One region of the Mesorhizobium sp. M0088 genome, then DNA from elsewhere that is predicted to be linked to it. Evidence: predicted binding sites of a transcription regulator. Region 1 holds the regulator's gene; each other region holds the start of a gene.
What was found. Region 1 encodes PhoB, which activates phosphate uptake and scavenging genes when phosphate is short. Its sites were predicted from a motif close to TGTCATNNANCTGTCAT; they were not measured.
Positions count from the first base shown of each region.

Region 1 (10,641 bases):
ATGAAGAAATTCCTCTATACGGCGTCGGCCGCTGCGCTTGCGCTCGCCGCGACGTCCGGCTTCGCCGCCGCGCGCGACCAGATCCAGGTCGCCGGATCATCGACAGTGTTACCTTATGCCAAGATCGTCGCCGAGCAGTTCGGCGAAACATTCACCAACTTCAAGACCCCGGTCGTCGAATCCGGCGGCAGCGGCGCGGGCATCAAGGAATTCTGCAAGGGCGTCGGCGAAGATACCATCGACATCGCCAACTCGTCGCGTCCGATCAAGGCGGACGAACTCAAGTCCTGCGCCGACGCCGGCGTGAAGGAAGTCCAGGAAGTCCGGATCGGCTATGACGGCATCGTCTTCGCCACCGACATCAAGGGCCCGGATTGGGCGCTGGTTCCCGCCGACATCTACAAGGCGCTGGCGGCCAAGCTGGTCGTCGACGGCAAGCTCGTCGACAATCCGAACACCAAGTGGAGCCAGGTCAATCCGAAGCTGCCCGACTGGGACATCGCCGCCTATATTCCGGGCGAAAAGCACGGCACGCGCGAAGTGTTCGAGACCAAGCTTCTCGATGCCGGCTGTGACAAGGCTGCTCTCAAGGCCGCCGGCATTGCCGACGACAAGGAAATCGGCAAAACCTGCATCGCCATCCGCAAGGACGGCAAGGCCGTCGACATCGATGGCGACTATACCGAGACGCTCGCCCGCATCGACTCCAACAAGACCGGCGTCGGCGTGTTTGGCCTCGCCTTCTATGAGAACAATGCCGACAAGCTGAAGGTCGCCACCGTGGAAGACGTCGTGCCTTCGACCGAGACGATCGCCAGCGGCAAGTATCCCGTCTCGCGCCCGCTGTTCTTCTACGTCAAGAAGGCGCATCTGGGCGTCGTTCCCGGCCTCAAGGAATATGTCGAGTTCTTCCTTGACGACCAGATGGTTGGCCCGGAAAGCCCGCTCGCCGAATACGGCCTCGTTGCGGCTCCGGATGCCGAGCGTCAGGCCCAGCGTGACGCTTTCGCCGCCGGAAAGTCGATGTAATCAGCTGCCGAACCGGGGTGCGGGCCAAATCCCGCGCCCCGGTTTCATCGCAGGCCGCAATGGCGGCTGCGTAAGAATTTCTCTTGGGGTGGGTCCATGTCGTCCTTGCTCGTACTGGCCATCGTCGTTGCCGTCGGCCTGGTTGCCTTTTTCATCGGTCGGCAACGTGCCGCGGCCCAGGACAATGGCAAGGTCAAGCCGCATTCGCGCGCCCACTATCATGGCTGGTGGGCCTTCCTGCTCGCCGTTCTGCCTGCTCTTTTGCTGCTTGCCGTCTGGACCGTCGGGTCTTCCGTCTATCTTGACCGACACATTCACACTGCCTTGCCCGAGCGCACCGTCGACAGCAAGGTTGCCAGTGAGGCACTGGATGTCAGCCTCGTAAAGAGCCTCGCCAGGGGCCTGCGCAAACTCGATGCAGGCACACTGGCCGCAATGCCTGCCAGCTTTGCCGAGCTGCAGCCGCTGCTCGCCGCCAAGGGTGTGGCACTGGCGAGCGACACGCAGGATTACATGATCCCGATCGCCGTCGAGGCGAACAAGGTCCAGGACCGGCTCGGCCTGTTCGGCGCCATTGTCATTCTCGTTTCCTCGATCGCCGGCGCCTTCTATGCGCTCAGGCAGATCGAGCCGCGCGCCAGGGCCCGCAACAATGTCGAGAGGCTGATGCTGTGGGGGCTGCTTGCCGCCTCCACCATCGCCATCCTGACCACCATCGGCATCGTGCTTTCGATGCTGTTCCAGACGATCACCTTTTTCGAAAGCGTCTCGCCGATGAGTTTCTTCTTCGGCACCGTCTGGGATCCGCGTTTTGCCGCTGCCGGTTCGGGCGGCAGCCAGGGTCAGTTCGGCCTGATCCCGCTTCTTGCGGGCACGCTCTACATCGCCGCCGTCGCGCTGCTGGTTGCGGTGCCGGTCGGGCTGATGTCGGCTGTCTACATGGCCGAATACGCAACGCCCAAGGTGCGCTCGGTGGTCAAGCCGGCGCTTGAACTTCTGGCCGGCATACCAACCATCGTCTACGGCATCTTCGCCGTCGTCACGCTTGGGCCGTTCCTGCGCGACCTGTCCGCGGCGCTGACCGGCGGTTCGCCCTTCATCCAGGGCCAGAGCATCTTCACCGCCGGCCTGGTCATGGGCGTCATGCTGATCCCGGTCGTGTCCTCTCTCTCGGACGACATCATAACCGCGGTGCCGCGCGCCATGCGCGACGGGTCGCTTGGCCTCGGCGCGACCCGCTCCGAGACGATCAAGCGGGTGATCCTGCCGGCTGCACTGCCCGGCATCGTCGGCGCCATCCTGCTGACCGCCTCGCGCGCCATCGGCGAAACGATGATTGTCGTGCTGGCGGCGGGCGTCGCCGCCAACCTTACCATCAACCCGTTCGAGGCAATGACGACCATCACCGTCAAGATCGTCAACCAGCTCACCGGCGACCTCGAGTTCAATTCGCCGCAGACGCTGGTCGCCTTCGCGCTCGGCCTGACGCTGTTCGCGCTGACGTTGGTGATGAACATCGTCGCGCTCTACATCGTGCGCAAATATCGGGAGCAGTACGAATGACCGACATCTCCATGGATACGATGGTCAGGGCGGCGGCCCATCCGCGCCGCGACATCGGCCTGAAGGCCCGTTACGCCGCCGAACGCCGTTTCCGCATCTATGGCGTCGTGGCGATTTCCGTAGGCTTGGCGTTCCTGGCAATCATGCTGATCACCATCGTCTCGAAAGGCTACACCGCCTTCTGGCAGACGACGGTATCACTGCCGATCTCGTTCGACGAGAAGGTGATCGATCCTTCCGGCAAGCGTGCAACCGATCCGAGCGTTCTGATCAAGGCAAATTATCCCAAGCTCGCCGAAAACGCGCTTGTGGCCAAGCTCGGCATCTCTCCTGATGACAAGCCGATGATCCAGAAGCTCAAGGGCTTCCTGTCGGAAGGCGCCCGCGTCCAGTTGCGCGACATCGTTGCCGCCGATCCGTCCGTGATCGGCACGACACGCAACGTCAACATCCTCGCCGCCGCCAATCTCGACTCGGCTTTCAAGGGCCAGATCGACCTCAGTGTCGAGGAAGCGCGACGCAAGGTCTCGGACCAGCAGATCACCTGGATGAACAAGCTCAAGACCGAGGGCGCGATGGCCGAGCACTTCAACAGCGGCCTGTTCACCTACGGCGCCTCCAGCCGCCCGGAAACCTCGGGCATGGGCGTGGCGATCATCGGCTCGTTTTATATGATGGTAATCGTGTTGCTCCTGGCGCTGCCGATCGGCGTCGCCGCCTCCATCTATCTGGAGGAGTTTGCCAAGAAGAACCGTTTCACCGACCTTATCGAGGTCAACATCAATAATCTGGCAGCGGTGCCGTCAATCGTCTTCGGCTTGCTCGGCCTCGCGGTGTTCATCAATTTCCTGGGCATGCCGCGCTCCGCCGCTTTCGTCGGCGGCCTGGTGCTGACACTGATGACGCTGCCGACGATCATCATCGCGACGCGCGCCGCACTTGCCGCGGTGCCGCCGTCGATCCGCTCGGCGGCTCTCGGTCTTGGCGCCTCCAAGATGCAGATGGTGTTCCAGCACATCCTGCCGCTTGCCGCACCCGGCATCCTCACCGGCACCATCATCGGTCTAGCGCGTGCGCTCGGCGAAACCGCGCCGCTGCTCTTGATCGGCATGGTCGCCTTCGTCGCCGATCCACCGACGACGCCTTTCGATCCGGCCACCGCGCTGCCGGTGCAGATCTATATGTGGGCGAACGAGGCCGAACGCGCCTTCGTCGAGCGCATGTCGGGCGCCATCATCATCCTGCTCGTCTTCCTCATGGCCATGAACATCACCGCGATCGTGCTTCGGCGTCGGTTCGAGCGGCGCTGGTAGAAAAAAGGCATTTTGGTATGAACATCATGACCGAACAGTCCCTTGAAAACGCAGTGGGCGATAAGATGAACGCCAAGTCGAACGAAGTGATCAAAATGCGCGGCGACAAGGTCGGCGTGTTCTATGGCGAGAAGCAGGCGCTGTTCGATGTCAATCTCGACGTCCGCCTGAATCAGGTGACGGCGCTGATCGGCCCTTCCGGCTGCGGCAAGTCGACCTTCCTGCGCTGCCTCAACCGCATGAACGACACCATCGATTCCGCGCGGGTAACCGGCAAGATAACGCTCGACGAAGAAGACATCTACGACAAGAACATCGATGTCGTCGAACTCAGGGCGCGCGTCGGCATGGTGTTCCAGAAACCCAATCCGTTCCCCAAGTCGATCTACGAGAACGTCGCCTATGGCCCGCGCATCCACGGATTGGCCAAGCGCAAGGCCGACATGGATCAGATCGTCGAGTCGAGCCTGAAGAAGGCGGCAATCTGGAACGAGGTGAAGGACCGTTTGCAGGAACCTGGCACGGGTCTTTCCGGTGGCCAGCAGCAGCGTCTGTGCATTGCACGCGCCATCGCCGTGTCGCCCGAGGTGATCCTGATGGACGAACCGTGTTCGGCGCTCGACCCGATCGCCACTGCTCGCGTCGAGGAACTGATCGACGAACTGCGCCAGAACTATACGATCGTCATCGTCACCCATTCGATGCAGCAGGCAGCGCGCGTGTCGCAGCGCACCGCGATGTTCCATCTAGGCTATCTGGTCGAGGAGGGCGCCACCGACAAGATGTTCACCACCCCCGACGACAAACGCACCCAGGACTACATCACCGGCCGGTTCGGCTGAGCTCAGGCATATGAGGGACGAAGATCATGGGTGAACATACCGTTGCATCTTTCGATGAGGATCTGGAGCAGATCAGCCAGCTGATCCGCGACATGGGCGATCTCGCCCGCTCGATGGTCAGTGGCTCGACCAAGGCTTTGCTCAATTCGGACAATGCGCTGGCGCAGCGCGTGGTTTCCGATGATGCCATCATGGATGCACGCCAGCGCGAGCTGGACGATCGCGCCATCACGCTGATCGCCAAGCGCCAGCCAATGGCCAACGATCTGCGTGCGGTGGTCGGTTCGATCCGCATGGCCGGCGACCTCGAGCGCATCGGTGACCTTGCCAAGAACATCGCCAAGCGCGTCGGCACTGTCGGGCTGAGCGTTACGCCGCACGACCTTTCGCATTCGATCGACGCGATGGCGCAGCTGGTGCTGATCCAGGTGCAGGGGGTCGTCGACGAGTATGCCGCCGCTGACGCGGCTGCGCTTGCCACGCTCAGAAACAATGATGAACGCATCGACGTCAAATACACCTCGGTATTCCGCGAGCTGCTGACCTACATGATGGAAGATCCCCGCAACATCACGGCGTGCACGCACCTGTTGTTTTGCGCCAAGAACCTCGAGCGGATCGGCGACCACGTGACCAACATCGCCGAAAATGCCTACTATGTTTTGACCGGCACGCAGCTGCCAGCCAATCGTCCGAAGCAGGACGAGACGGCAATGTCCGCGCCAGCGGCATAACAGGGGTGACCAGCCGATGATCGCACCACGCATCATGGTGGTGGAGGATGAGGAGCCGCTAGGCGTGCTGCTCCGCTACAATCTTGAATCCGAAGGTTACCAGGTCGAGGTGGTGACGCGCGGCGACGAGGCCGAAATCCGGCTGCAGGAGAACGTTCCCGATCTTCTGGTGCTCGACTGGATGGTGCCTGCGGTTTCGGGCATCGAACTCTGCCGGCGCCTGCGAATGCGTCCCGAGACCGAGCGGCTGCCGATCATCATGCTGACCGCGCGAGGCGAGGAAAGCGACCGCGTGCGCGGCCTGTCGACCGGCGCCGACGACTATCTGGTCAAGCCCTTCTCGACGCCGGAGTTCATGGCCAGGGTCAAGGCGCTGCTGCGCCGGGCCAAGCCGGAAGTGCTGTCCAGCGTGCTGAAGGTCGGCGATATCGTGCTCGATCGCGAGTCGCACCGTGTCTATCGCAAGAAGAGCGAGATCCGGCTTGGGCCGACGGAATTCCGCCTGCTCGAATTCATGATGCGCCATCCAGGCCGCGTGTTCTCGCGCAGCCAGCTGCTCGACAATGTCTGGGGCGAGACGATCTACATCGACGAGCGCACGGTCGACGTGCATGTCGGCCGGCTGCGCAAGGCGGTCAACAATGGCCGTATGCCTGATGTCATCCGCACGATCCGTGGCGCCGGATACGCCATCCGAGAGGACTGAACTCCCTCGTTTGAACTCACGCCACGTTCTTGCCGCCGAAACCGGATCTTGCCTGCACGCCCGGCGCAAAAATCTCCTGATCGACGAAGATCAGCGCCCGCATGGCGCAGCCTTCGCGGATCAGCGGCAGTTCGTTCGGCTCGGTGTCGAAGGAAATCGATTTGGAATGCTGGCCGCCGGCGGTCTGGGCAATCGCTTGCCGCAATGCCGGCTCGATCAGGTCGAAGGCGGCGGCGCTGACACCGACCATGGCGACCGGCGCCGGATCGATCAGCGCGAACAGGCTGCCGAGGCCGTAGCCGAGCGCTTCGCCGGCCTTGCGATAGGCTTCCCGTTCGGGTCCGTCACCTTCGCGGGCCGCGGCAGCCAGGGCGCGCATGTCGGCGTCGCTGACATCGGCAACGGGTTCTGCATCCTCGCCCATCTGCCTGGCGTTGCGCCAGATGGCGTAATTGCCCGCATAGGCTTCGACGCAGCCGCGCCGTCCGCAGCGACATAGCGCGCCGTTCGGCCGATGGATCATGTGGCCGAATTCGCCGCCCGAAGAATGGGTGCCGGTGAACAATTCACCCTTCAGCACCAGTCCCATGCCGATGCCGTGCGACAAAAGGATAGCGATGAAATCGTCGCGGTAACGATCGGGGTCGCGCCAGCGCAGCGCCACCGCCATCATGTTGCAGTCGTTCTCCATTATGGCAGGGATGCCGAACTCGTCTTCGAATATGTCAGCGAAGGCGATGTCGGTGTGCGGCGTGATCGGCGACCACAGCATGGCGCGGGCACGGGTGTCGGTGATGCCCTGGATGGCCAGCGCGATGCGGGCGATGCTGCGCACGTCCAGGTCGGGATCTGCCAGGCGGCGCCGCACGATGGCCGTGCATTCCCCGATCAGCGACTCGCGCGACATCGTCAGCGTGTCCAGCCGGCGCTGTTCCTCGGATATCACCTGGCCGGCATAGTCGATGACGGCGACGGAGAGGAAGTTCAGCGACAGCACCACGGTCATTACCGCGGCCGCTTCCGGATTGAGACTGAGGCCGACCTGCGGCCGGCCGCGTTTGAGCGAGCCGGCCTCGCTCGGCTTGCTTTCGGTCAGGATGCCTTCGACGATCAGGTCGGATGAAATCGCCGAGATGGTCGAATGGCTGAGGCTTGTGGTCGCGGCGATCTCGGTTCGCGACGGCTGTCCGGCGCGGCGCACTGCCGCGATCACCATGGCGCGGTTGCGGCGGCGCAGATCGTCGTGGCGGATTCCGACCGACATGTTCTTTCATATCCTCCCGGTCGCCGCGGTTCCTCCTGCCCCTGGAACGCTGTCGGTGACGCCGGTAAATACTGGCAGAAGCTGCACGCCGTGTCATTTATTTATTCCGAGACTCGAAAAAAACTCGAAATGACATCAAAATCCATCAGAATCGATGTTGACAGCGTTCGGGCGTTGGCCCAGTATTTTTTCGAGGCTCGAAAAAATAGAGCCTCTGTGCCGGCCCTCGGGTCAGTTTGGTCGCGCCATACGCGGCGCAGGGAGGATAATATGAAAAGATTCACGGCCGCCATCCTGGCGGGTGCCGCCATGTCGCTGACGCTCGCGTCTGTCGCGCAGGCGAAGGACAAGGTTGTCGGCGTTTCGTGGTCCAACTTCCAGGAAGAACGCTGGAAGACCGACGAAGCCGCCATGAAGACGGCGATCGAGGCCGCCGGCGACAAGTACATCTCCGCCGATGCGCAGTCCAATCCCGGCAAGCAGCTTACCGATGTCGAAAGCCTGATCTCGCAGGGCGCTAATTCCCTGATCATCCTGGCGCAGGACGCTTCGGCCATCGGCCCGGCCGTGCAGAAGGCGCTGGACGAAGGCATTCCGGTCGTCGGCTATGACCGGCTGATCGAGAACAAGGACGTCTTCTATCTGACCTTCGACAACAAGGAAGTCGGCCGCATGCAGGCCCGCGAAGTGTTCAAGGTCAAGCCGGAAGGCAACTACGTCTTCATCAAGGGCTCCGGTGCCGATCCCAATGCCGACTTCCTGTTCTCGGGCTCGATGGAAGTGCTCAAGGAAGCCATCGACAGCGGCAAGATCAAGAATGTCGGCGAAGCCTACACGGATGGCTGGCTGCCCGCTAACGCCCAGAAGAACATGGAACAGTTCCTGACCGCCAACGACAACAAGGTCGACGCGGTGGTCGCGGCCAATGACGGCACTGCCGGTGGCGTCGTCGCGGCGCTGACGGCTCAAGGCTTGGCCGGCACCGTGCCGGTCTCGGGTCAGGACGGCGACCACGCCGCGCTGAACCGCATCGCCCTCGGCACGCAAACCGTGTCGGTGTGGAAGGACGCGCGGGAGCTCGGCAAGAATGCCGCCGAGATCGCCTCGCAACTGGCCGACGGCAAGAAGACGAGCGACATCGCCGGCGCCAAGGACTTCACGACGCCGGGCGGCAACACCGTCAAGTCGCTGTTCCTGACCCCGGTTGCCATCACCAAGGACAATCTCAACGTCGTCATCGACGCCGGCTGGATCAAGAAGGACGAAGTCTGCGCGGGTGTCGCCGCCGGCACCGTGGCGGCCTGCAACTGATCCGTACCACTTTGAAATATCTGAACGCCGCGGCCCAAAAGCCGCGGCGTTTTCTCAAAGAATTCTGTTTCCGCATCATGCGGATAGCTTCTAGGCTGGGCTCCGGCATGCGCGTCAGACGGCCAGCCGGTGGGAGGAAACCATGACCGATACGACGTCAAACCCGCAGACCGATACGGCGCGCGCGTCGGAACTCGGCGCCGTCGCCCGGTTCCTGAAGGCGACCGAGATCGACACCCGCATGCTCGGCATGATCGGCGCGCTGCTGGTCATCTGGATTGGGCTGCATGTCATTTCCAGCCTGCGCCTTGGCGTCAATCCGCTCGATTTCGACAGCCGCACCTTTCTCACGCCGCGCAATCTGTGGAACCTGTCGGTGCAGACATCCGCGGTTGCCATCATGGCCTGCGGCATGGTGCTGGTCATCGTCATGCGCAACATCGACCTGTCGGTCGGTTCCGCCGAGGGCCTGATCGGCATGGTGATGGGATTTGCCCAGGTGCATTTCCTGGTGCGCTTTGTCGGGCTCGAACTCGGCAACCCGTGGATCTGGGTCCTGGCACTGGTCATCGGCCTGGCGCTCGGCCTGTTGATCGGCGCTTTTCAAGGCTTCGTCATCGCCTATCTCGAAGTGCCCGCCTTTATCGTGACGCTGGGCGGCCTGCTGGTCTGGCGCGGTGCCGCCTGGTGGGTCACGTCAGGCCAGACCGTGGCGCCGCTTAACGCCACTTTTCAGCTGATGGGCGGTGGGCCGGCGGGATCGATCGGCGCGACCTGGAGCTGGGTCGTTGGGATCGTCGCCTGCCTCGCCGTGGTGTTTGGGCTGTTCAACGGGCGGGTGCAGCGCAAGCGTTTCCGGTTTCCGCTACGTCCGATCTGGGCCGAGGCGCTGCTTGGAGTCGTCACCTGCGGCGCCATCATGGGTGCGGTCTGGCTCGCCAACTCCTACCCCTGGCCGATCGGCATCGTGAACAGATATGCGGCCGCCAACAACATCACCGTTCCCGAAGGCGGCCTGTTCATCGCCCACGGTATCGCCATACCGGTGCTGATGGCTGTCGCCGTCGGGCTGGTCATGACCTTCATCACCAACCGCACCCGTTTCGGCCGCTATGTGTTCGCCATCGGCGGCAATCCCGAGGCGGCTAATCTCGCCGGCATCAACACGCGATGGATCACCATGAAGGTGTTCATGATCATGGGCGTGCTGGCCACGATTGCCGCGGCGATCTCCTCGGCCCGGCAGAATTCGGCCACCAACGTGCTTGGAACGCTCGACGAACTGCTCGTCATTGCAGCCGCCGTGATCGGCGGCACGTCGCTTGCCGGCGGATCGGGAACGATCATCGGCGCCATGCTGGGCGCGCTGCTGATGCAGTCGCTGCAGTCCGGCATGGTGCTGCTCGGCGTCGACTCGCCGCTGCAGAGCATCGTCGTCGGGGCCGTACTGGTCATCGCCGTGTGGCTCGACACCGTCTATCGCAAGCGCGTCTAGGAGGGCATGCCATGAATGACAAGACTGCTCCTGCAGCCACCGCGCTGATCGACATGAGGAACATCTCGATCGCGTTTGGCGGCATCCGCGCCGTCGACGACGCCTCGATCGATCTTTTCCCCGGCGAGGTCGTGGCGCTGCTCGGCCACAATGGCGCCGGCAAGTCGACATTGATCAAGATCCTGTCCGGCGCCTACAAGCGCGATTCGGGCCAGATCTTCGTCAACGGCGAGGAGGCATCGATCTCCAATCCACGCGACGCCAAGAAATACGGCATCGAGACGATCTACCAGACGCTGGCGTTGGCCGACAATGTCGACGCCGCCGCCAATCTGTTCCTCGGCCGCGAGCTGATGACCGCCTGGGGCACGCTCGACGACGTTG
Region 1 is NZ_JAMYUI010000013.1:29,652-40,292, forward strand. Features, by position in the region: gene NKJ67_RS16845 (PstS family phosphate ABC transporter substrate-binding protein) at 1-1,029, shown strand; gene pstC (phosphate ABC transporter permease subunit PstC) at 1,126-2,592, shown strand; gene pstA (phosphate ABC transporter permease PstA) at 2,589-3,905, shown strand; gene pstB (phosphate ABC transporter ATP-binding protein PstB) at 3,923-4,747, shown strand; gene phoU (phosphate signaling complex protein PhoU) at 4,774-5,481, shown strand; gene phoB (phosphate regulon transcriptional regulator PhoB) at 5,498-6,187, shown strand; gene NKJ67_RS16875 (ROK family protein) at 6,204-7,451, opposite strand; gene xylF (D-xylose ABC transporter substrate-binding protein) at 7,722-8,762, shown strand; gene NKJ67_RS16885 (sugar ABC transporter permease) at 8,905-10,257, shown strand; gene NKJ67_RS16890 (ATP-binding cassette domain-containing protein) at 10,269-10,641, shown strand, end outside.

Region 2 (10,641 bases), on a different contig from region 1:
AGAACCTCGCCATCGCGGGCGGCTTCCTCCTGCTGGCTTCCTCGGGCGCCGGCGCCTATTCGCTCGACGCCAAGCGCGGCTGAGCCAATACTGGCAATAGCCGAACGAAAAAGCGGCGCGGAATTTTCCGCGCCGCTTTTTCGTTATCGGTGTATGCCCGCCGATCTGTCGGCCGGAGTTTTCTGCTAGGATAGGGCTATCGGGACGAAGCCGGCCGGCGGCCGAGGGAGGTGAACATGCCCCGCAACGCGCTGCTCCTGCTCTCCCGGCTGCTGCTCGCCGCCCTGTTCGTGCCCTCCGGTTTCCATGCATTGAGCGACATAGCCGGCACCACAGGCTATTTCGCCAACCTCGGCCTGCCGCTGCCGGCACTTGCCGCCTGGGGCACGGGACTGTTCGAACTGATCGCCGGGCTGCTCGTCCTGGTGGGTTTCCAGACCCGGATCGCGGCGCTGCTGCTTGCCGCCTTCTGCATTGCCGCCGGCTTCATCGGCCATTACGGCCAGGGCGGCGGCGACGCAATGCTCGCCTTCCTGCACCAGCAGATGCTGATGAAGGACATTGCGATATCAGGCGGGTTTGTTGCGCTGGCGATGGCCGGTGCGGGAGCCTGGTCGGTCGACGGGCGCGGCTATCGCATATGGAATTCCTGAGATGTCTGCCCGGCACGGACCCCCACCCCTACCCCTCCCCACAAGGGGGAGGGAGACTTCCGTTGGCGCCGACCCAGGCTAGTCGCCTGTCTTTTCGGGGCAAAGAAAGAACAATTAAGGCACGCGGCAGCGTTCCCTCCCCCTTGTGGGGAGGGCTAGGGTGAGGGTCCTCTTCGCAAGAGTCCATGGCCCTGCGTCGACGGGCGTGGTTCGGCGTAACGCCTACTTGACCGACACGCCCTACTTCACCGACATGCTGGGCCCACCCTCGACAGCCAGCACCAGACGGCGGTTGGTGATCCTTGCCAGTTGCGCCAGGCGCCCGGCCGGCCGCTCGCCATAGAGATCGGCCAGCGATGCCGGCAAGACCAGCGCCAGCACGCCGTTGGCGCGCTGTTCCCATTTCAGCCTGGGCATGATGCCGGGCATCGACGCCGTCAGCAGGTAGACGACGCGCATCATCGCGGCGAGTACGCGCGCCCGCTCCAGATAACGCGGCGGCGCCAACGCCTTGATCTCGGGGGCGATGGCTTCGTTGAAGATGCCGTCGTGACGATAGGCGTTGGCCATGGCCAGGAAGGCACGGCCGGGATGGTCGACGCCGAAGAAGGAGGCGTGCGCGATGATGTTGAGCGATTGCTTGCCGCGATATTCGGGATGCGCGCGCCAGCCGATATCGGCCAGCAATGCGGCCGCGTGGCGGTAGCGCGCCTCGTCCTCGGTCTCGTCGATGCCGAAGGCGGCAAAGGTTTTGGCGGTCCAGTCGACAAGTTCATGCGCATGGGTGACGGAGCGCGAGCGCAGGCGTGCAAGCTCCTCCGAGGCCGAAATCAGCGGATCGGCCTTCTGCTCCGCCTCGTCGAGCAGCGAATAGAGAAAGCCTTCGCGCACGCCGAGCGCGGAGACGATGATCTTCGACGGCTGCATCGCCGCCATGATCTCCTGCAGCACGACGGCGCCATAGGGCAGCAGCGAACGGCGGTTCTTGGAAACGCCTTCGATGCCCTTGACCTTCTCGATCTCGGCTTTGGCCACCTGCTTGAGGAAATTCGCCGCGCTTTCGGCCGAGATCTCGTAATGGTGCATGACGCCAAGCGGATAGTTGGTCATTTCCATGTGCAGCCGGGCGAGATTTCGCCAGGTGCCGCCGACGGCGTAGAAAGGCCTGCCCTGCCCGCCTTTCAGCAGCTTGGCCTTCGCCAGTTCGTCACGCGCGATCTTCGCCGCCTGGGTCAGCGAGTTCTTCGCCATGTCCTGCAGGCGCAAGCCGCCCAGCGGCAGTGTGATGCCGTCGCCGATCGCTTCGCCGGCGACGTCGACCAGTTCGAGGCTGCCGCCGCCCAGATCGCCGGCGATGCCGTCGGCCGGATGGAAGCCGGAAATGACGCCGAGCGCCGAATAATACGCTTCCTGACGGCCGCTGATGACACGGATCTCGGTCTTCAGCACCTCCTCGGCGCGGTGGATGAAATCAGGGCCATTGACCGCCTCGCGGGCCGCGGCGGTGGCCAGCACATACATCTGCTCGGCGCCGGCCTGGTCGGAAAGCGCGCGAAAGCGGCGGAACTCTTCCATCGAGCGCGTCACCGCCTCGGGGTCGAGCTTGCCGGTCGAAACGATGCCCCGGCCGAGACCGGCCAGCATCTTTTCGTTGAACAGCATGGTCGGCGAGCGCGCCAGCCCCTCATAGACGACGAGGCGGATCGAGTTCGATCCGATGTCGATGATGGACAGCGGTCGGCGGTCCTGCAGCCGGCCCTGGGAATCAGACAGCATCAGCCGGACGCTGCAGCGTTCTTCTTGCGGCGCTTGAACTGCGCAATGCGCTTGGGCGCATGCGACTTCAGCGCGTCACCCCGTCCCGACAGGCTCGGATTGGTCATGAAATATTCCTGCGCGTTGAACGGTTCCTCGCCCTCCTCCAGCACGACGCGCCGGGAGGTTCCATCAGCCAATACGTCGAAACTTTGCTGATTGTCCATGATGTTGCCCAGCATGATCTGGCCAAGGATCTGTTCGTGCACAGTTGGATTCGTGATCGGCACCATGGTTTCGACGCGGCGGTCGAGATTGCGCGGCATCAGATCGGCCGAGGAGATGTAGACGATCGCCTCGTCCGACGGCAGGCCGTGACCATTGCCGAAACAATAGATGCGGCTGTGCTCGAGAAAACGGCCGACGATCGATTTTACGCGGATGTTTTCCGACAGGCCCGGAACCTGCGGCCTCAGGCAGCAGATGCCGCGCACGACCAGGTCGATCTCGACGCCGGCCCGGCTGGCATCGTAGAGCGCGTCGATGATAATCGGATCGACGAGTGCGTTCATCTTCATCCAGATGCGCGCCGGTTTCCCCTGCACCGCGTAGGCAATCTCGTCGGCAATGTGCTTCAGGATGCGGCTTCTCAGCGTGAACGGCGAGATCGCAAGCCGCATTTCGTCGGTCGGCTCGGCATAGCCGGTGATGAAATTGAACAGCTGGGCGACATCGCGGGCAATCGTCGGATCGGTGGTGAAGAAGGACAGGTCGGTGTAGATGCGCGCCGTTACCGGATGGTAGTTGCCGGTGCCGAGGTGCACGTAGTTGCGCAGCTTGCCGTCCTCGCGCCGCACCACCAGCGACATTTTCGAATGGGTTTTCAGCTCGAGAAAGCCGAACACGACCTGCACGCCGGCACGCTCCAGATCGCGCGCCCAGCGAATGTTGGCTTCTTCGTCGAAACGCGCCTTGAGCTCGACCAGCGCGGTGACCGACTTGCCGGCCTCGGCCGCGTCGACCAGCGCACGCACGATCGGGCTGTCATTGGAGGTGCGGTAAAGCGTCTGCTTGATCGCCACCACTTCCGGATCGGCCATCGCCTGGCGCAGGAACTGCACCACGACGTCAAACGATTCGTAGGGGTGATGGACGACGATGTCCTTCTCGCGGATGGCGGCGAAACAATCGCCGCCATGCTCGCGGATACGCTCGGGAAAACGCGGATTGTAGGGCATGAATTTGAGGTCGTCGCGAGGGACGGCGACGATCTCGGAAATCTGGCTGAGCGCCAGCGGCCCGGTGAGCACGCTGATGCGGCTCGACGACACGCCAAGCTCGCCTGCCACGAAGTCGCGCAATTCGCCAGGCATCAGCCTGTCGAATTCGATGCGGATCACCGAACCGCGCCGCCGCCGCTTCAGCGCCGTTTCGAACAGGCGCACGAGGTCCTCGGACTCCTCCTCGACCTCGATATCGCTATCGCGAATGATGCGAAACGTGCCGGAGCCCTTGACCTCGTAGCCGGGGAAGAGCTTGCCGATATAGAGGCCGACCGCCTCTTCCAGCGGGATGAAGCGGACATGATGCTTGCGGTCCGGCAGACGGATGAAGCGCTTCAGCGCCACCGGCAGGCGCAGCAGCGCGCTCATCTCCTCGCCGTTCTTGCGATGGCGCAATTGCAGCGCCATCGAGAAGCCGAGATTGGGAATGAACGGGAACGGGTGCGCCGGATCGATCGACAGCGGGGTGAGCACCGGGAAAACCTGTTCCTGGAAATGGTCTTCCAGCCAGATTTTCTCGTCCTTGGTCAGCGCATCGCGGGTGATGCTCTCGATGCCTTCCTTGTTGAGCAGCACGGTAAGCGCCGAAAGGCTCTTCTGCTGGTCTTCCTGCAGCCGCTCGACCTCACGCAGCAACTGTTCGAGCTGCTGTTCGGGGGTGCGGCCGTCAGGGCTCTTCAGCGTAATGCCTTCTCGTACCTGGCCGGCAAGACCGGCAACGCGGACCATGAAGAACTCGTCGAGATTGGCGGCCGAGATCGACAGGAAGCGGACGCGCTCCAGCAGCGGATGATTGAGGTTCAGCGACTCCTCGAGGACGCGCCGGTTGAACTGCAGCCAGGAAAACTCGCGGTTGACAAACCGGTCCGGATTGCCGCCCTCCGGGCGGGCCACCTCGACATCCACGAATTCGTTCTGCACCGGCTTCAGTTCGTTCATGATTCCCGCTCTTCCACACCGTCAGCCAGCTAAAGCGTCGTGCGTCATTCAGGACGCGCAAAGGACGCTCTGCCACTCCAAGGCGACGCATGGTCCTTGCCGAAAACCGATGTCGGTCTTCGGGGCCATGCGTTAACCGGCTTAACTTATCCTCTGACAGGCTTTTGCGACAGTTTCATTTCATCGAACTTGCAAAGAGGCCTGATATGATCCAGATGCAGACGAGACTGCGTTAAGGAGACGACGATGGCAGGCGGTTCCATTCCCCATTTTCAGAACGATGCGGGCTATCAGGCAATCGACATCGGCGTGAAGGAATTCATGTGCACGGGCGCCAATCCGCCTTTCGACCACCCGCATGTGTTTCTGGACATGGGCGACGACAACGAAAAAGTCTGCCCCTATTGCTCGACGCTCTACCGCTATTCTCCGAAGCTGAAGGCGACCGAGACGCTGCCGGCCGGCTGCATCTACATCGATCAGGCCGCCTGAGTCTTTCGCGACCAGCCCGATGACCGACACGCGATCCCGGCAAATTGTCATCGCCGGCGCGGGTGTCGCCGGATTGACCGCAGCGCTTGCATTCGTCGACCGCGGCTACCCTGTTCGGGTGTTCGAACAGGCGCAGCGCCTGGAAGCTGCCGGCGCCGGCATCCAGCTCTCTCCCAACGCGACCCGTATCCTTCGCCAGCTTGGCGTACTCGACAAGCTGCTGCCGGCAACGGTGCGGCCGGAAGCCGTGGTGTTGAAGGAGGCCGCGACCTTGCGCGAACTGGCGCGCGTGCCGCTGGGGCAAGCCGCCGAAACGCGCTGGCAGGCACCCTATCTCGTCGCGCACAGGGCCGATCTGCAGAGCGCACTGACCGCGCGCGTTGCCGAGATGCCGGATATCCATCTCACCACCGGCGCCCGCATCGGCGACGTTGACACCGGCCCGGATGGCATCACCGCGACGGCCGAGATCGGCGGCAAGACCATCGAGGCGGAGGGTTTCCTGCTGGTTGGGGCCGATGGCGTCTGGTCGTCGGTGCGCGCACTTGTCGATTCGGCCAAGGGGTCGGCTTCGCCAAGGAACCATTTCTCCGGCGAACTGGCCTGGCGCGCCACCGTCGCGGCCGAGAGCGCCGCCGGTCAGAGCTTTGCCGCCATCGGCGCCAGGGACTGCGTCACCACCTTCCTGCATCCCGGCTTCCATATGGTGGCCTATCCCGTCAGCAAGGGTGCGGCCTTCAATCTCGCTGCCTTCACCAAGGGCGACCGTATTGCCGAGGGCTGGTCCGGCAACGCCGACGCCGGGATCCTGACCCATGCCCTGCGCGGCACCGCGGCAGGACTTGCCCGTCTGGTCGAGCAGGCCGGCCCGTGGACCGCATGGCCGATCCACACGGTCGACAGCAAACAACCTTGGACGGCCGGCAACATGGCGCTGATCGGCGATGCCGCGCATGCGATGACCCCGTTCGCGGCGCAAGGTGCGGCGATGGCGATAGAGGATGCTGCGACGCTTGCCGACATCATCGCCGACTTCCCTGCCGACCCCTTGGCCGCACCTGCGACCTGGGAACAGTCACGGCGACCGCGTGTAGCGCAGGTCGCCCGACGCGGCGCTGTCAACCGGCTGGCCTGGCATGCCTCGGGTCCGGTGGCGATTGCGCGCAATGTGTTCCTGAAGGTGCGCTCGGAAAAGCTCGCGGCGGATCTGGATTGGCTCTATGGGTGGCGGGCAGTTGAGGCTGCTGTCAGGCGTTGAAAGCCTGACAGGCTGGCGGGACAGCGCCCCCCTCTGTCCTGCCGGACATCTCCCCCACTGGGGGGAGATCGGCCGGCACCGCCGATTTCACCAATCTCGAACGTTGCAGGGCCGCAGGAAAGAGCGGGGCGCCGAACCGCCAATCTCCCCTGGGGGAGATGTCCGGCAGGACAGAGGGGGCGCGAAGGAATGAGGCGTCTCGCATTGGCGAAACGCGACAAGACGAGACAGCTAATTATACAGCCTCATCGACAGGCCGAGCGATACAGGCAGCGGGTTCCACCAGCCGGTGCGCAGGCCGGCGGTGCGCAAGGCGGCCGCCGTCCAGGTGTTGCAGCCGACCAGTGCGTTGAAATGGCCATTGGCTTCGTAGAAGCCGTCGAACCTGGAATAGGCTGCGTCCGGAATGAGGATCGGGCCTTTCGGTCCCCGCTGGAAACTCGCATCGATGAAATCGAGCAACGCCGCGAACCGGTCCTCGGTGATGTCGAACCCCGCGACATCGGGGCGCTGTTCGACGATGTCACCGGCGACATCGACATGCATGACCGACGCGTCGAGGGTCAGTGCCTTCATCACCGGCACCGCCTTCAGCTCGGACCATGTCGGCGTCTCCAGGTAGAAGCCGCGGCCGCCCCAGCCGAAGACGATGTAGCGGACCTCCGGCCTGTCGGCCGGTATGCCGGCGTCGACCAGGAAGTGGAAACGCCGGCGCACGGCGTCGTCGACCGGGATGGCGATGTCGGTGTGGATCGGATTGTTCAGCACCAGGATGTGGCGCGTCGCGGCGGGCATGGCGGCGGCCGCCGGCCACAGCGGCCGTGGCACGAAGGTGCCCGTCGCCACGGCGAGTGCGACGACAACCAACAGAAGACCTAGAAAACGTCCCAGTCTTTTCATTGAAAGGCGGCCCTGCAAACGCGCTCCGGCGCGACACGAACGCCCGCCTGTTATCCCATACGCAAAAGAGCCCGGCAGTGTTTCAGCCGGGCTCTTCGTGGCCGTCGAGGCCTAGTGCAGGATCTGCGACAGGAACAGCTTCGTGCGCTCGTGGCGCGGGTGGTCGAAGAACTCGGCCGGCGTGTTCTGCTCGACGATCTGGCCCTGGTCCATGAAGATCACACGGTTGGCGACCTTGCGGGCGAAGCCCATCTCGTGGGTGACGCACAGCATGGTCATGCCTTCCTCGGCAAGGCCAACCATGGTCTCCAGCACTTCCTTGATCATCTCCGGATCGAGCGCCGAGGTCGGCTCATCGAACAGCATGATGCGCGGGTTCATGCACAGCGAGCGGGCGATCGCCACGCGCTGCTGCTGGCCGCCGGAAAGCTGGCCGGGATATTTGTGGGCCTGTTCCGGGATCTTGACGCGCTTGAGGAAATGCATGGCGATTTCCTCGGCCTGCTTCTTCGGCGTCTTGCGCACCCAGATCGGCGCCAGCGTGCAGTTCTCCAGGATGGTCAGATGCGGGAACAGGTTGAAGTGCTGGAACACCATGCCGACCTCGCGGCGCACCTCGTCGATCTTCTTGAGATCGTTGGTCAGTTCCTTGCCGTCGACGATGATCTTGCCCTTCTGGTGCTCCTCCAGGCGGTTGATGCACCGGATCATGGTCGATTTGCCGGAGCCGGAGGGGCCGCAGATGACGATACGCTCGCCGCGCATCACTTTCAGGTTGATGTCCTTCAGCACATGGAACTCGCCGTACCATTTGTGCATGGCGATGATGTCGATGGCGACATCGGTCGTCGAAATCTGCATCTTGGCGGCGTTGACCTTGATCTCTTCGGCGCTGACGGCATTTTCGGTGGCCATGACAGGGATCCCCTTGTTCTTTTGTCGTTGGTAGTGATGCATGTCGTTATCCCAAAACCGCTATACACTTTTGGGCGACATGCATTCAGCGTTTGTGGCCGGTGTCGAGCCGGCGTTCGGTGTACATTGAATAGCGCGACATGCCGAAGCAGAACAGCCAGAAGACGAAGGCGGCGAAGATCAGGCCTGACCTCGCCGTCTGCGCGGTTGCCCAGTTTGCATCGGAGAAATTCTGTTTGACGATGCCGAGCAGGTCGAACATCGAGATGATGATGACCAGGCTGGTGTCCTTGAACATGCCGATGAAGGTGTTGACGATGCCCGGAATGACCAGTTTCAGCGCCTGCGGCATGACGATGAAATACATTTTCTGCCAATAGCCGAGACCGAGCGAATCGGCACCTTCATACTGGCCCTTGGGGATCGCCTGCAGGCCGCCGCGCACCACTTCGGCCATATAGGCCGCGGCAAACAGCGACACGCCGATCAAAGCGCGCAGGAACTTGTCGAACGAGACACCCTCCGGCAGGAACAGCGGCAGCATGACGCTGGCGAAGAACAGCACGGTGATCAGCGGGATGCCGCGCACCGTCTCGATGAAGACGACGCATAGCGTCTTGATGATCGGCATCTTGGAACGGCGGCCGAGCGCCAGCACGATGCCGAGCGGCAGCGACACGGCAATGCCGACGAAGGACAGGCTGAGCGTCACCAAGAGCCCACCCCAAAGCGAGGTCTCGACATGCGGCAGGCCGAACATGCCGCCGACCAGCAGGACGAAGGCGACGATCGGCAGCACGAAGAACAGCAGCACCGCATTCAGCCCTTTGCGCGGCACCTTCGGGATCAGCATCGGCACCAGCAGCGCCACGAACAGGATGGCGACCAGGATCGGCCGCCAGCGCTCCTCGATGGGATAGCGCCCGAGCATGAACTGGCCGAATTTGGCGTTGACGAAAGCCCAGCAGGCGCCAGTCCAGCCGTCCGGCTGGATGCCGCCCTGCGCCACCGTGGCGCATACGGTCCGGTCCGGTCCCGTCCACACGGCGTTGATGAACGCCCAATTGATGATTTGCGGCAGGATCATCGCCACAAGGGCGATGCCGACGATTGTCAAGATGGTGTCGCCGGCAGAAGCGATCAGGTTCTTGCGCACCCACGCGCCGAGGCCGGTGACGCTGGCGGGCGCCGGCTGCGCCAGCACCATTTCGGTGCGCACCCAGGACATATCATGTTCTTGCATGTCCCTACCTCACCTCTCCACCAGCGCCATCTTGGCGTTGAACCAATTCATCACCAGCGAGGTCAGGAGACTGATGGCGAGATAGATCACCATCATGATCACCACGCCCTCGACGGCCTGCCCGGTCTGGTTCAGCACCGTCCCGGCGGTCGCCGTCAGGTCCGGATAGCCGATGGCGATAGCCAGCGACGAGTTCTTGGTCAGGTTGAGATACTGGCTGGTCAGCGGCGGAATGACGATGCGCATAGCCTGCGGCACGACGACCAGCCGCAGGATCGATCCGGACCGCAAGCCCAACGCACCGGCAGCTTCCGTCTGGCCCGCGCTGACACCCCTGATGCCGGCGCGCACGATCTCGGCGATGAAGGCGGCGGTATAGCAGGACAGCGCCAGATAAAGCGACAGGAACTCCGGCCGGACCTGGAAGCCGCCGGTCAGGTTGAAAGTCGACTGCTTCGGATAGTCGAAGCTCAGGGGAAAGCCGCTCAGCGCATAGGCGAGCAGCGGAAGCCCGACGATCAGCGCGGTGGACGTCCAAAACACTGGAAATTGCTGGCCGGTCGCCATCTGCCGTTGCCGCGCCTTGCGCGCGACGAACCACGCCATGGCGATGCCGACGAGCAGGGCGACGAAGATCAGCCATGAGCCGTCGCCCCATACGGCGCGTGGGAAATAGAAACCGCGCTGGTTGAGGAAGGAGCCGAACGGCAAACCGATGCTGTCGCGCGGCGCCGGCAGCACGGCGAGCACGCCGGAATACCAGAAGAAGATGACCAGCAGCGGCGGGATGTTGCGGAAAACCTCGACATAGACCGTGCAGATCTTCCTGATCAGCCAGTTCTGCGAGAGCCGGCCGATGCCGATGACGAAGCCGATGATTGTCGCGGTGATGATGCCGACGATGGCGACGATCAAGGTATTGATGAGGCCGACCAGAATCGCGCGGCCATAGGTCGAATCCGACGAATACGCGATCGCGCTCTCGCTGATGTCGAAGCCGGCGCGGCCCTTGAGGAAGCCGAAGCCTGAAGCGATGCGCAGCCGCGTCAGGTTGTCGATGACGTTGTGGGCAATCCACCAGACGCCCGCCACCAGCAGCACGACGACCAGCACCTGGAAGAATATGCCCCGGATTTTCGGATCGTTGATGAAGGAACCGCGGCTGGGCTCCTCGCGAAGTACTTCCTGCGATGCCATTCGACC
Region 2 is NZ_JAMYUI010000037.1:8,484-19,124, forward strand. Features, by position in the region: gene NKJ67_RS32145 (DoxX family protein) at 1-83, shown strand, start outside; gene NKJ67_RS32150 (DoxX family protein) at 237-653, shown strand; gene ppx (exopolyphosphatase) at 894-2,429, opposite strand; gene NKJ67_RS32160 (RNA degradosome polyphosphate kinase) at 2,429-4,630, opposite strand; gene NKJ67_RS32165 (zinc-finger domain-containing protein) at 4,877-5,122, shown strand; gene NKJ67_RS32170 (FAD-dependent monooxygenase) at 5,142-6,380, shown strand; gene NKJ67_RS32175 (TIGR02117 family protein) at 6,612-7,280, opposite strand; gene NKJ67_RS32180 (amino acid ABC transporter ATP-binding protein) at 7,392-8,141, opposite strand; gene NKJ67_RS32185 (amino acid ABC transporter permease) at 8,281-9,438, opposite strand; gene NKJ67_RS32190 (amino acid ABC transporter permease) at 9,448-10,635, opposite strand.
Region 2: a site for PhoB is predicted at 4,797-4,813, ahead of NKJ67_RS32160 (RNA degradosome polyphosphate kinase). Genes of this name have one in related genera too.

Region 3 (10,641 bases), on a different contig from region 1:
GTCGCCGGCGGACGATTGATGCTGATCGTCGTTGCCGCGCTGCTGACCGCGCTGGCCGCCATGGTCGTCGGACCGTTGAGCTTCGTCGGCCTGATCGCGCCACACCTTGCCCGTCTGGTCGGCTTTTCCCGCGCCCGCGTCCATCTCGCCGGAGCGATGCTTCTGGGCGCCCTGCTGATGATCGTCTCGGACTGGCTGTCGCGCATGGCGGCCTTTCCCTACGAACTGCCCGCCGGCCTGTTCGCTTCGCTGCTTGGCGGGCCGTATCTCGTCTACCTGCTTGCCAAGGGCGTGCCGCGCCAGGGCTGACGGGTTCCGAAATGCTATGAGGTTCTATCCATAGGGCTAGGCCAGTGCGGCCAAGCTGGCGCGCATCGATCGGTCATGTTCCGGCAGCCGCGATACGGTCGGCAGGCCGCGGGCTTCCTGGGCACCGAAGCCCAGCCGTGTCAGACAGGCTCGCGCCAAGGCCGCATTGCTGTCGATGACGACCAATCCATTGATATCGTTGAGGCTGGCGGCCACCACCGACAGTTCGGTGCAGCCGAGGAGGGCTGCATCGGCGCCGGCCGCTTGCGCGATGTCGAGCGCGCGCTCGGTTTCAACCGCCGCATCCGCGATCGAACCCGCCTTGACGAGGCTGATCGCGCTGTCGACGCAGGCCTGAAACTCGGTGTTCGCGGGAAGGCAGAGCTCAAATCCCGCTGCCGACATCCTGTCCTGATAGAAGCCGGAGACCAGCGTGCCTTGGGTGGCGAGAACAGCAACCCGGCCCTGATCCAGGCTGCGACGCGTCTCCGTCACCACAGCATCTCCGATATGGATGATTTCCGCGCGCGAATTCGCCGCCAGTTGGCCGTACCAATGGTGGGCGGTGTTGCACGGCATCGCGATGCGGGCGACGCCGAGCGCATTGAGCGTCGCGACCGCGGCTTTCAAAGGCGCCAGCGGCCCGTCATGGCCGGCAAGGATCGCTTCGGTCCTGTCGGGCAGCTGCGGGACACTGAGGATCACGGCAGGCACATGTTCGTTGTCTCTGAGCGCCTGGGTCATCCGGGTCAGCTTGAAGTAGAAATCAGCCGAAGCAAGCGGCCCAAGACCGCCGATAATGCCGAGCTGGGGACGGATGCTGTCGTCGATCATCTGACAGGCTCGGCTTCGAGCTGGTCCGAGGCGGCGTCAGGCTGCGTCGTCTCCCTGTGGCTGGGAGCGATCATTGCCGTGCTCGCCGCGACGGTGCAAACGCTGGCCAGCGTCATGAACGTGTCGACGGCTGCATCCACCGCGACGAACAGGACGAACGCCGCCTCGAAGGGAAGCTTCAGGTAGCCGCAGACGATGGACATCTGGGACAGGATGAGCAGGCTGCCCATACCGCCGGTGGTGAGCGCGAGAAGCGCTGAGATGATGCCGACGAGCACGAGGTCCGAGACTGCAAGCTGGTGGCCGTAAAGCTGGGCGATGAACAGCGCACCCGAGGTGTAGAGCAGCGCTGGGCCTGTACGCAGCAATGCCGCCTGCAGCGGCACGAGCAGTTCGACCACCACCAGGCTGAACCGCAGGCGCTCGCTCAACAGGTTGATGACCCATGGCAGCGAAGCGACCGTAGAGCGTGTGGTGATGGCCACCATGAGAAGCGGCTGGCAGGTCTTGATCGTGGTCCAGTAGCTTCGTCGCGACCGGATGGCGATAATGGCAAAGGCCCCGGCAACGAATATGAGGCAGGAAAGACCCATAACCAGCAGGTAACCGCCCATCAGCGTGAGCGGCTTGGTTCCGGTCGACGCGGTCTGGTCCGCGATCAGGATGAAAGTTGCAAAGGGCAACCCCCAGATGAACCAGTTGGTGAGCACCGTGCAGGCCCGGTAGACCGCGTTGAGCGCCTGGGTCAGGCTCATGGACGAAGGCTGGGGAATCTTTCCCATCGCGAGCCCAAAAAGCAGGCAGAACAGCAAAACCTGGATGGTCTGGCCCGAGGCCAGCGCGTTGAAGACGTTGTTCGGCACCAGGTCGAGCAGGATCGAGTGCCCGCCATTGGGGTCGCCATTGGAGGGCGGCGGCTGGAACGGGAAGGCGAGATCGGTGGACACGCTGCCTTGCGAATTGATGAACTCGCCAAGCTCGATGCGCGACTGCGGATTCTCGATCTGGCCTGGCTGCAGGATCAACGACAAGGTACCGCTCACCAGCACGCTCAGGAACGATACGGCCAGCACGGCCATGCCCACCTTGCCGAGGTAGCGGACCGATTTCGGGTCCTGGACCATTGCCGTGATGGAGAAGATGACCGACGAGACCAAATAGGGCAGGACGACCATCTTGAGGAAATTCAGGTAGAGCTGTGCGACAGGGCTGATCGCATGGGCAAAGTCTGGATAGTAGAGGCCGCACATTATCCCTGCAGCAATCATCACAATCGTCGTCACCGGAGATCGCAGGATACGCCTTGCTGCGAGGCGCCAGTCGAAAGGCAGGGGTCCGGCTACCTCGGAGATGGCCATGTCAGGCTTTGCTCCCCAGGCGATAACGGGCGATGATCTCATCCGTGTTGAGAATCTGCTGACCCCGCGCGAGATCGAGATAGAGATCGACAAAGGCCGCGAGGTGCGGATTGTCGGGCCGCACGCCGACTGCGATCGTATCGACCTTGTCGGTCAGCGTGATCGAGCGCGCGACAACCGTCATCGACGGATCGTCGACCATCAGCTTCTTGATCTCGAAATCATCGCGATAGGCCATGTCGATCGTCCCGTTTCGGATCGCATCGATGATCAGATCCCAGCTTGCCAGGCGGTGGATTTGCGCATGCGGGAAGGTCGTGGCCGCATAGGTGGCGAATGAAGAGCCCTCGATCACGCCAAGATCGCCTGAGAAATCACGGACTATCTGTTCGGCCGGTTTGCCTTGCGCGATACGCGCCAGGTTGAGGCGGTTGGCGATCAGCCCTTGCCGCAGCATGGCGTAGGGGCGGGAATAGATGATCGACCGGCCGCGCTGAAGCGTCCGGCTGAGCTTGCCAATCGCCATGTCGGCCTGTCCGGAACTGACCTGACTGACGATATCGTCGAACGTTGCGGCGGATCGGTCGAATACCGGCTCGACGCCAAGCGCCGCGGCGATGCCGTGGGCCAGCTCCATGTCTATGCCATGGTCCCCCGATTCGTCGGCCGGAAAGAACGGATTGGAAGCGAAGGCCGGCATTGCGATGCGCAATGCATCGCCGCTCGCGATAGGTTGAGGGGCGTTCTCCGCCTGCTGTCCCGGAGTGCTGGCTGCGCGGGCTTGCGAGATCAGCAACCCGCCGCTCCCGGCCGCAAGCAGTGTACGACGTGTAACCGACATGCGCGTTCTCAATTAACCCGGGAAAGCTGCAACATGCACAACCCGCGTTAAACAAACGTGTATATTACACTGAGCCTTTTTATGTATTGGACAAGCAGCTTAGCGCCACAAAATATCAGCATTGCCTAATATATAGCAAAGCGGAAGGATCGCGTTGCTTCCCGCCGGGCGATCGTCTGGATTGTCAAAACGTCTCGACCCAAGGCCGTAACTCAAGCTCCGAGCTCCAGGCGCTGCGATGCTGGCGATGGACCGCGAGATAGGCCTCGGCGATGGCATCCGGCGACAGGCGGCGGTCCTGTAGGTCGGGATCGGCTGCCTGTCCGGGCGGCGCGATCTGGCCGTCGAGAATGAAATGGGCGACGTGGATGTTCTGCGGGGCGAGTTCGCGGGCCATGGACTGCGCCAGGCCGCGCAGGCCGAATTTCGGCATGGCAAAGCCGGCCGAGCCGGGAAAGCCCTTCACACTGGCAGTGGCGCCGGTGAACAGGATCGAACCGGATCCCCGGACAAGCAGCCGGCGCGCCGCCTGCTGGCCGACCAGGAAGCCGCCATAGGCGCCGACCAGCAATGCCTGTTTGACCGCTTCCGCATCGAGCTCGGCGATCGGGCCGCGTGTGCGTGCGCTGGCGTTGAACACCACGAGCGCCAGCGGGCCGGCCTTGTCGGCGGTGTCGAACAGGCTGGCGACGGACGCAGCGTCGGCAACATCCGTCTCAACGGCCAGAGCACCGGTTTCGTCGATCAGAGCGCTGAGCTTCTCGACGTTGCGAGCGGCCAGAACCACGCGAATGCCTTCGCGGGTGAGAAGGCGCGCAAGCGAGGCGCTCAGACCAGCGCCCGCGCCTGCAATAACGGCCACATCGGATGAGGTCATGATTTTTCTCTCCTTGCGGATTTCGGCGGAAGCGTTTCGCCAGATCAGGCAAGGTCGCGCCTTCGCGGCCGGCAGGCAAGAGGTGGCATCGCTGCGGTTGTTGAGCCAGACGGCCGCAAACCGGCGTTGCGCGGTCCAGTATCGCCAGTGGCGCTACGAGGATAGGTCCGCCTCGGTACCGCGACCCCCGCCTCCACAGGGGCAAGGCTTGAACCTTGCTCACCAACCGGATCCATCCGACACGTGATTTCGACAGAGGAACCGTTTTGCTTCGTCAAGCGGTCGGCGACCTCATTAATGGGACTGGAGCATGGTCCCGAAAAGTGGGAAACGGTTTCCGGAAAGATCATGTTCGATAAGGAAACGATTATGGAACCAATCTGGGCCGTCGGCCTGATGACCGGCACGGTGCTGGACGGCAACATCGACGTCGCGCTGATCAAGACCGACGGCGAACGTATCGAGGATTTCGGCACCTACCGGCTGATGCCCTATCCTCCGTCGATCCGCTCCCTGCTGGAAGAGACGCTGACGGAGGCGCGGGCGTGGAACTTTGTCGGGCCGGAGCCGGCGATCTTCCACACTGCGGAGGAAGCCCTGACGCGTGCCCAGTCAGCAGCCGTCAAGGAATTGGTCGAAGGCTATGGCATGACGATGGCCGATATCGGCGTCGTCGGTTTTCACGGCCAGACCGTTCTGCATCGCGCGCCGCAGGTTGGACGGCTGGGCCAGACAAGGCAACTCGGCGATGGTGAGCTGATGCATACCATATTGGGTACCAAGGTCGCTTACGATTTCCGCTCGGCCGACATGCGCGCCGGGGGGCAAGGCGCGCCGCTGGCCGCGGTCTATCACACGGCGTTGATGCGCGGCGCCGGCGCCAATGGCGAGGTGGCCGTACTCAATCTCGGCGGCGTCGCCAACATCACCTGGTGGGATGGCATCGACAATGTCGTTGCCTTCGACACCGGACCGGCCAACGCACCGCTGAACGATTTCATCAAGTCGAAAGGGCTCGGCGAGATGGACCGCGACGGCGCGCTCGGCGGTGCGGGCAAGGTGGACGAGGCGCGGCTGGCCAAGCTGCTGCAGCACCCCTATCTCACCAAGCCCTATCCCAAATCGCTGGACCGTTTCGACTTCGGCGCCGCCATGGCGGACGGGCTGGATGCGGAGGATGGCGCGGCACTGCTGACCGCCTTTACCGCTGGAGCCGTCGGCAAGGCACTCGACCTCTTACCAAGCCGTCCGAAAAAACTGGTGGTCAGCGGCGGCGGCCGCCACAACCCGACCATGATGGCGATGCTGACCAGCCGTGCCGGCGTCGAAGTGGTGCAGGCCGAGAGCCTCGGCTGGAGCGGCGATGCGGTCGAGGCGGAGTGTTTTGCCTTCCTCGCGGTGCGCGTGCTGCGCGGCCTGCCAATCAGCTTTCCGAGCACGACCGGCGCACCGCGGCCGATGCAGGGCGGAAAACTCGCCGGTTAGAGCCTCTTCCATCCCGGAAGCGGGATGGTCTCTATCTCAGTGTTTGAGGATGACCTTTCCCGCCGACTTTCACGCGATGCGGCTCTCTGTTCAGGTTTTGCAGTCGAAAGGTCTTCGGAATAGTCGAGAAGCTTTTCCGCCGGGACCCACTGTCATCCAACCGTTAAGAAGAATTAATACAAGACAAGAGCGATCTTGTTTTCAGCTGACGCCTCATTTCGCGGGCGTATGGCCATTGATACGCGCCCACATAGCGGCGGCAGTATAGTTGGGATTCAATTTATGTTGTCAGCAGGTTTAGCCTTATTGCGCGGTGCACGGCCGACGATTTCGGGGGCGGCAGCTGCGCTCGCCCTTGCAATCATCGGGGCCATGATCGGATCCGCTGCGCGGGCTGAGCCCATTCGCGGTGCGGGGTCGACACTGGCCGCGCCGATCATCGGCAAGTGGGCAACGACATACAAGGCTGCACGCGCCGACGGCGGCGACTTCTTCACGCTGGACTGGACCGTCGATTATGAACCGGTCGGATCCCTTGCCGGCCTGATGCGGCTTGCGCAGCCCGAACTGGATTTCGCCGCCACGGATGTTCCCGTGCAGGCTGATGATCTCGCCAGGAACGGCCAGCAGCAATTTCCGATCGTCATGGGCGGGATCGCGGTGGTCGCCAATCTCGATGGCCTGCCGGAGCAAGGTCTGCGCCTCTCCGGCCCGGTGATCGCCGACATCTATCTGGGCAAGATAAAGTCCTGGTCCGATCCTGCGATAAGGGTGCTCAATCCCGACATAGCCCTTCCCGATCTCGCCATCAGCGTCATCCACCGGCAGGACGGTTCGGGCTCAACCTATGTCTTCACCGAGTTTCTGTCATCGACAAGCGAAGACTGGAAGACGAAGCTTGGAGCCGACACTCTGATCGACTGGCCGCTCGGGACAGGCGCGGAAGGTACGCAAGCGCTTCTTCGTGCCGTGGCTGCGAGCAAGGGGGCGATTGCCTACGCCGAATACGGCCAGGTTCTTCGCGCCGGCCTTCCCTTCGCAGCAGTTCAGAACAAATCCGGCAAGTTCGTCACGCCGGAGCCCGAGGGCGTGCAAGCAGCAGCAGCCTCGATCGTCTGGGGCGAAACGACCGACTTCTTCGCCTCGCTCGCCAATCGCAGCGGAGACGCCGCCTATCCGATCAGCACGGCGGTGTTCGCGGTCGTTCAGGTCTCGGGGCGTTCGGAACATCGCTATCGCCGCGTGCATGATCTTTTCCGGCTCGCCTTCGCGCAAGGTGCCGGCGACGCCACCGCACTCGGCTATGTGCCGCTGCCGAAAGCGCTCGTTGGCCAGATCGAACAGTATTGGGCCAGGCAATTGCCGGTTGGAAACTGACCCGAACGAAAGCTGCCTTGCGCAGCAACTGAACTTCATACCGCGTCGTCGTGGCGACTTGTTGGGGACTGCCTGAAATGGACATAGATATCTTCAAGGACATCCTCGTGCCGGTGATCGGCGGGTTGGGCATCTTCATGCTCGGTCTGGACTTCATGGCAAACGGCATCCAGGCGCTGTCGGTCAACCGGATGCGCGACTTTCTCGCCAAGGCAGCCGGCACGCCGATCAAGGGCGTGCTGGCGGGAACGCTGATCACCGGCGTCATCCAGTCGTCGACGGCGATGAGCGTCATGGTCGTCGGGCTGGTCAATGCCGGTGTCATCGCCTTGCGGCCGGCGATCAGCGTGATCATGGGCGCCAACATCGGCACCACGCTCGGCAACGGGCTGATCGCGCTGCCGCTCGGTCCGCTCGGACTGATCCTGGCCGGCGTGTTTTCGCTGGTCTATTGCTTCGCCAAAAGCGAAAAAGTGAAGAACATCGCGCTCGCCTGCATGGGTTTTGCGCTGATCTTCTACGGCCTCAATTTGATGACCGGCGGCCTGCGCCCGCTGCGCAACCTGCCCGAAGTCATGGCGCTGCTGCAGACCCTGACCGCCGACTCCTACCTCAACCTTCTCAAATGCGTGTTCATCGCCGCCGGCGTGACCGCCATGATCCACTCGTCCTCGGCGACGATCGGCATCGTCATGGGCCTTGGCGCGGCGGGCATTCTCGACTGGACGACCGCCGTCGCATTCTCGCTCGGCGCCGATCTCGGCACCACGATCACATCCTGGATGGCTTCGCTCAATCTCTCGAAGAATGCCAAGCGGACCGCCTATGCGCACATATCGTTCAACATCATCGGCGTGTGCATCACCATCCCGCTGTTCTTCGTCTCCATCCAGGTGCTGGGATGGGCCATGCAGTTCTTCGGCGGCGATCCGGCCGTTCCGGTGATCATCGACGGCAAGGAGACTTTCCCCCTGGTGCCGGTCGCAGTCGGCCTCTACTCGACCTTCTTCAACGTCTTCAACACATTGCTGCTGTTCCCGTTCATCGGTGTGTTCGAACGGGTTCTGTCACGTGTCGGCCGCACGGATGCGGAAGACGCGGAAGATTACTCGACGCCAAAGTTCCTCGACCGCAAATTGGCCAGCGATTTTGCCAAGGCTGTTCCCGCCGTGCAGCAGGAGACTGCCCGCCATCTGGAGGCCGGCGCCATGTTCCTCGACATCGCGCGCTCTTCCAAGAGCGCGCCGTCGGATCCGGGCGAGCACTATCTGGCGACCGACATCCTCAGCCGCGACATTCGTTCCTACACGGCCGCGCTGATGAAAGAGGATTTGCCTTACGAACAGCTCGATCTGATCGCCAGCCTGATCGAGGAGGCCGACTTCACGGCCGCCCTGACGGAATCGATGCACCAGGTGGCGCGCCGCGTCAGGCGCGAGAAGTTCAGCAACCCGGCGCAAGCTATCGTCGACGTCGCGCTGAGCAAGCTCGATGTCTCATTGCGCGAGATCTTGCCGACTTACGGCATCTCGCATCCGCAGATGCCGGCCGGCCATGTCGATCTGCCGGAGGTCGAGGAGTTGCGAGCCCGCACGCTGGCACTCGGGCCGAATGCGGGTGCCGCCGAACGCGGCACGATCCTGGCCCTGCTCGGGTCGATCGAGCGTGCGGAGATCCTGATCCACCGCATCGATGCCGAACGCAGATCCGTCAACCGCCAAAGCGTGCTCGCCCGTGCGTCGGCACGCAAGGAAACCAGAGCAATTCCGATGGGAGACCAAGGCCTGGTTCCGGCCGAGTAACGGTCCGCCGGACCATAACCTCAAACCTTCGTTCGGATTGCGGGTCAGGCAGGAAGACAGTCCATCCCGGTTCCGCCGGGATGGGTCAGGCCAACGCCAGCCTCTTCTGTAGAAAGATGCGGCTGCGGCCGATAGGGAAACCGGCAAGTGTTCCAAAGGGCTGATAACCCTGGCGCTGATAGACCTTCGCCGCGTTTGGATTGAAGGTGTCGATCCAGGCGTTGTTGCAACCGCGTGCCATGGCTTCCCGTTCGGCCGCATCCAGCATCTTGCCGGCCATGTGCTGGCCGCGCAGCCGCTCATCGACCCAGAGCCATTGCACATAAAGCCAGCCCCAAGCGGTGTAGCCGGAAATGCCGGCGACGACCGCGCCATCCTCGTCGCGCACAAACACCACAAGCGCCTTCCTTTCGGATGCGCCGACATCGCCGTCGTTGAACGCCGTCAGCCGTTCACCGAGAAAGGCGAGTTCTTCCGGCAAGGGATTTGCCGTCGTTTCAAGCGTCGTGTTCATCGCTTTTCCGAGATGGTTGCGTGTCGGCGTCGCCGCCATTGCGAAACTCTGATGCGGCAATGCCGTAGCGCTTGAGCTTGTCATAAAAGGTCTTGCGCGGTACGCCGAGCGCATCGATGGCGCTGCGCACCTCGCCACCATGGTCGCGCAGCGCGTCGCGGATGAGCTGTGCTTCGTATTGGCCGACCCGTTCGGGCAATGCTGCCGTAGGCTCCGGCGAATGCGCGGAGACCGCCCTCCTCTCATCTTCCGGACCGAGGCCGAGCGCAACACGGTCGGCAAAATGGGCAAGCTCGCGCACATTGCCTGGCCAGTCATGCGACTGGAGATGATCGCTGACCGCAGCGTTCATCTTCGTGACAGGCCGGCCGAACCGTTCTGCCGCCTTGCCGAGGAAATGCCCAAACAGCATCGGGATATCGCCGCGACGCTCGCGCAGCGGCGGGATGCGCAGCGTCACCACGTTAAGGCGAAAATACAGATCCTCGCGAAAATCACCGCGTTGGTCCGACCGCCCCAGATCGACCTTGGTCGCGGCGACGACCCTGAGATCGATGCGCCTGATGTCGTTCGAGCCAAGTGGAGTGAGGCTGCGCGTTTCGAGCACGCGCAGCAGCTTGACCTGGAGCGCCGGCGGCATGGATTCGATCTCGTCGAGAAACAGCGTGCCGCCGCTGGAATGCTCGATGCTGCCGATCCGCCGCCGCTGCGCGCCGGTGAACGCGCCCGCCTCATGGCCAAACAACTCGCTCTCGATGACCGTCTCCGGCAGCGCACCGCAATTCAGTGCCACGAAGGGTTTTGCGCGCCGTCGCCCCCATCTGTGCAGGAGGTCCGCCACCACTTCCTTGCCGGTTCCCGTTTCTCCCTCGACCAGCACATCGACGTTCATGTCGGCAATCTGGCGCAAGGTCTCGCGCAGTCGCTTGATGGCAGGAGCCTCGCCGATCAGCGGCAGGCCGTCAGTGGCGAGGGCCGCGGCTTCGCGCAGCCGCCGGTTCTCCATCACCAGCCGTCGCTTCTCACTCGCCCGTTTCAGCGCCTCGACAAGGCGGTCGCCGGCATAGGGTTTCGAGATGAAATCGTAGACACCGTCCTTGAGCGCGGCCACTGCGAGATCAACGTCGCCATGGCCGGTGACCAGGATCACGGGTATGTCCGGGTCGATCGCCTTGATGCGATCGAACAGCTGCAGCCCGTTCATGCCCGGCATGCGGATGTCGCTGACCACCACGCCTTCAAAG
Region 3 is NZ_JAMYUI010000010.1:187,775-198,415, reverse strand. Features, by position in the region: gene fhuB (Fe(3+)-hydroxamate ABC transporter permease FhuB) at 1-309, shown strand, start outside; gene cuyB (cysteate racemase) at 346-1,143, opposite strand; gene NKJ67_RS14530 (dicarboxylate/amino acid:cation symporter) at 1,140-2,501, opposite strand; gene NKJ67_RS14525 (substrate-binding periplasmic protein) at 2,503-3,342, opposite strand; gene NKJ67_RS14520 (SDR family NAD(P)-dependent oxidoreductase) at 3,527-4,219, opposite strand; gene NKJ67_RS14515 (anhydro-N-acetylmuramic acid kinase) at 4,589-5,704, shown strand; gene pstS (phosphate ABC transporter substrate-binding protein PstS) at 6,077-7,081, shown strand; gene NKJ67_RS14505 (Na/Pi cotransporter family protein) at 7,159-8,883, shown strand; gene NKJ67_RS14500 (GNAT family N-acetyltransferase) at 8,969-9,397, opposite strand; gene NKJ67_RS14495 (sigma-54-dependent transcriptional regulator) at 9,381-10,641, opposite strand, start outside.
Region 3: a site for PhoB is predicted at 5,855-5,871, ahead of pstS (phosphate ABC transporter substrate-binding protein PstS). Genes of this name have one in related genera too.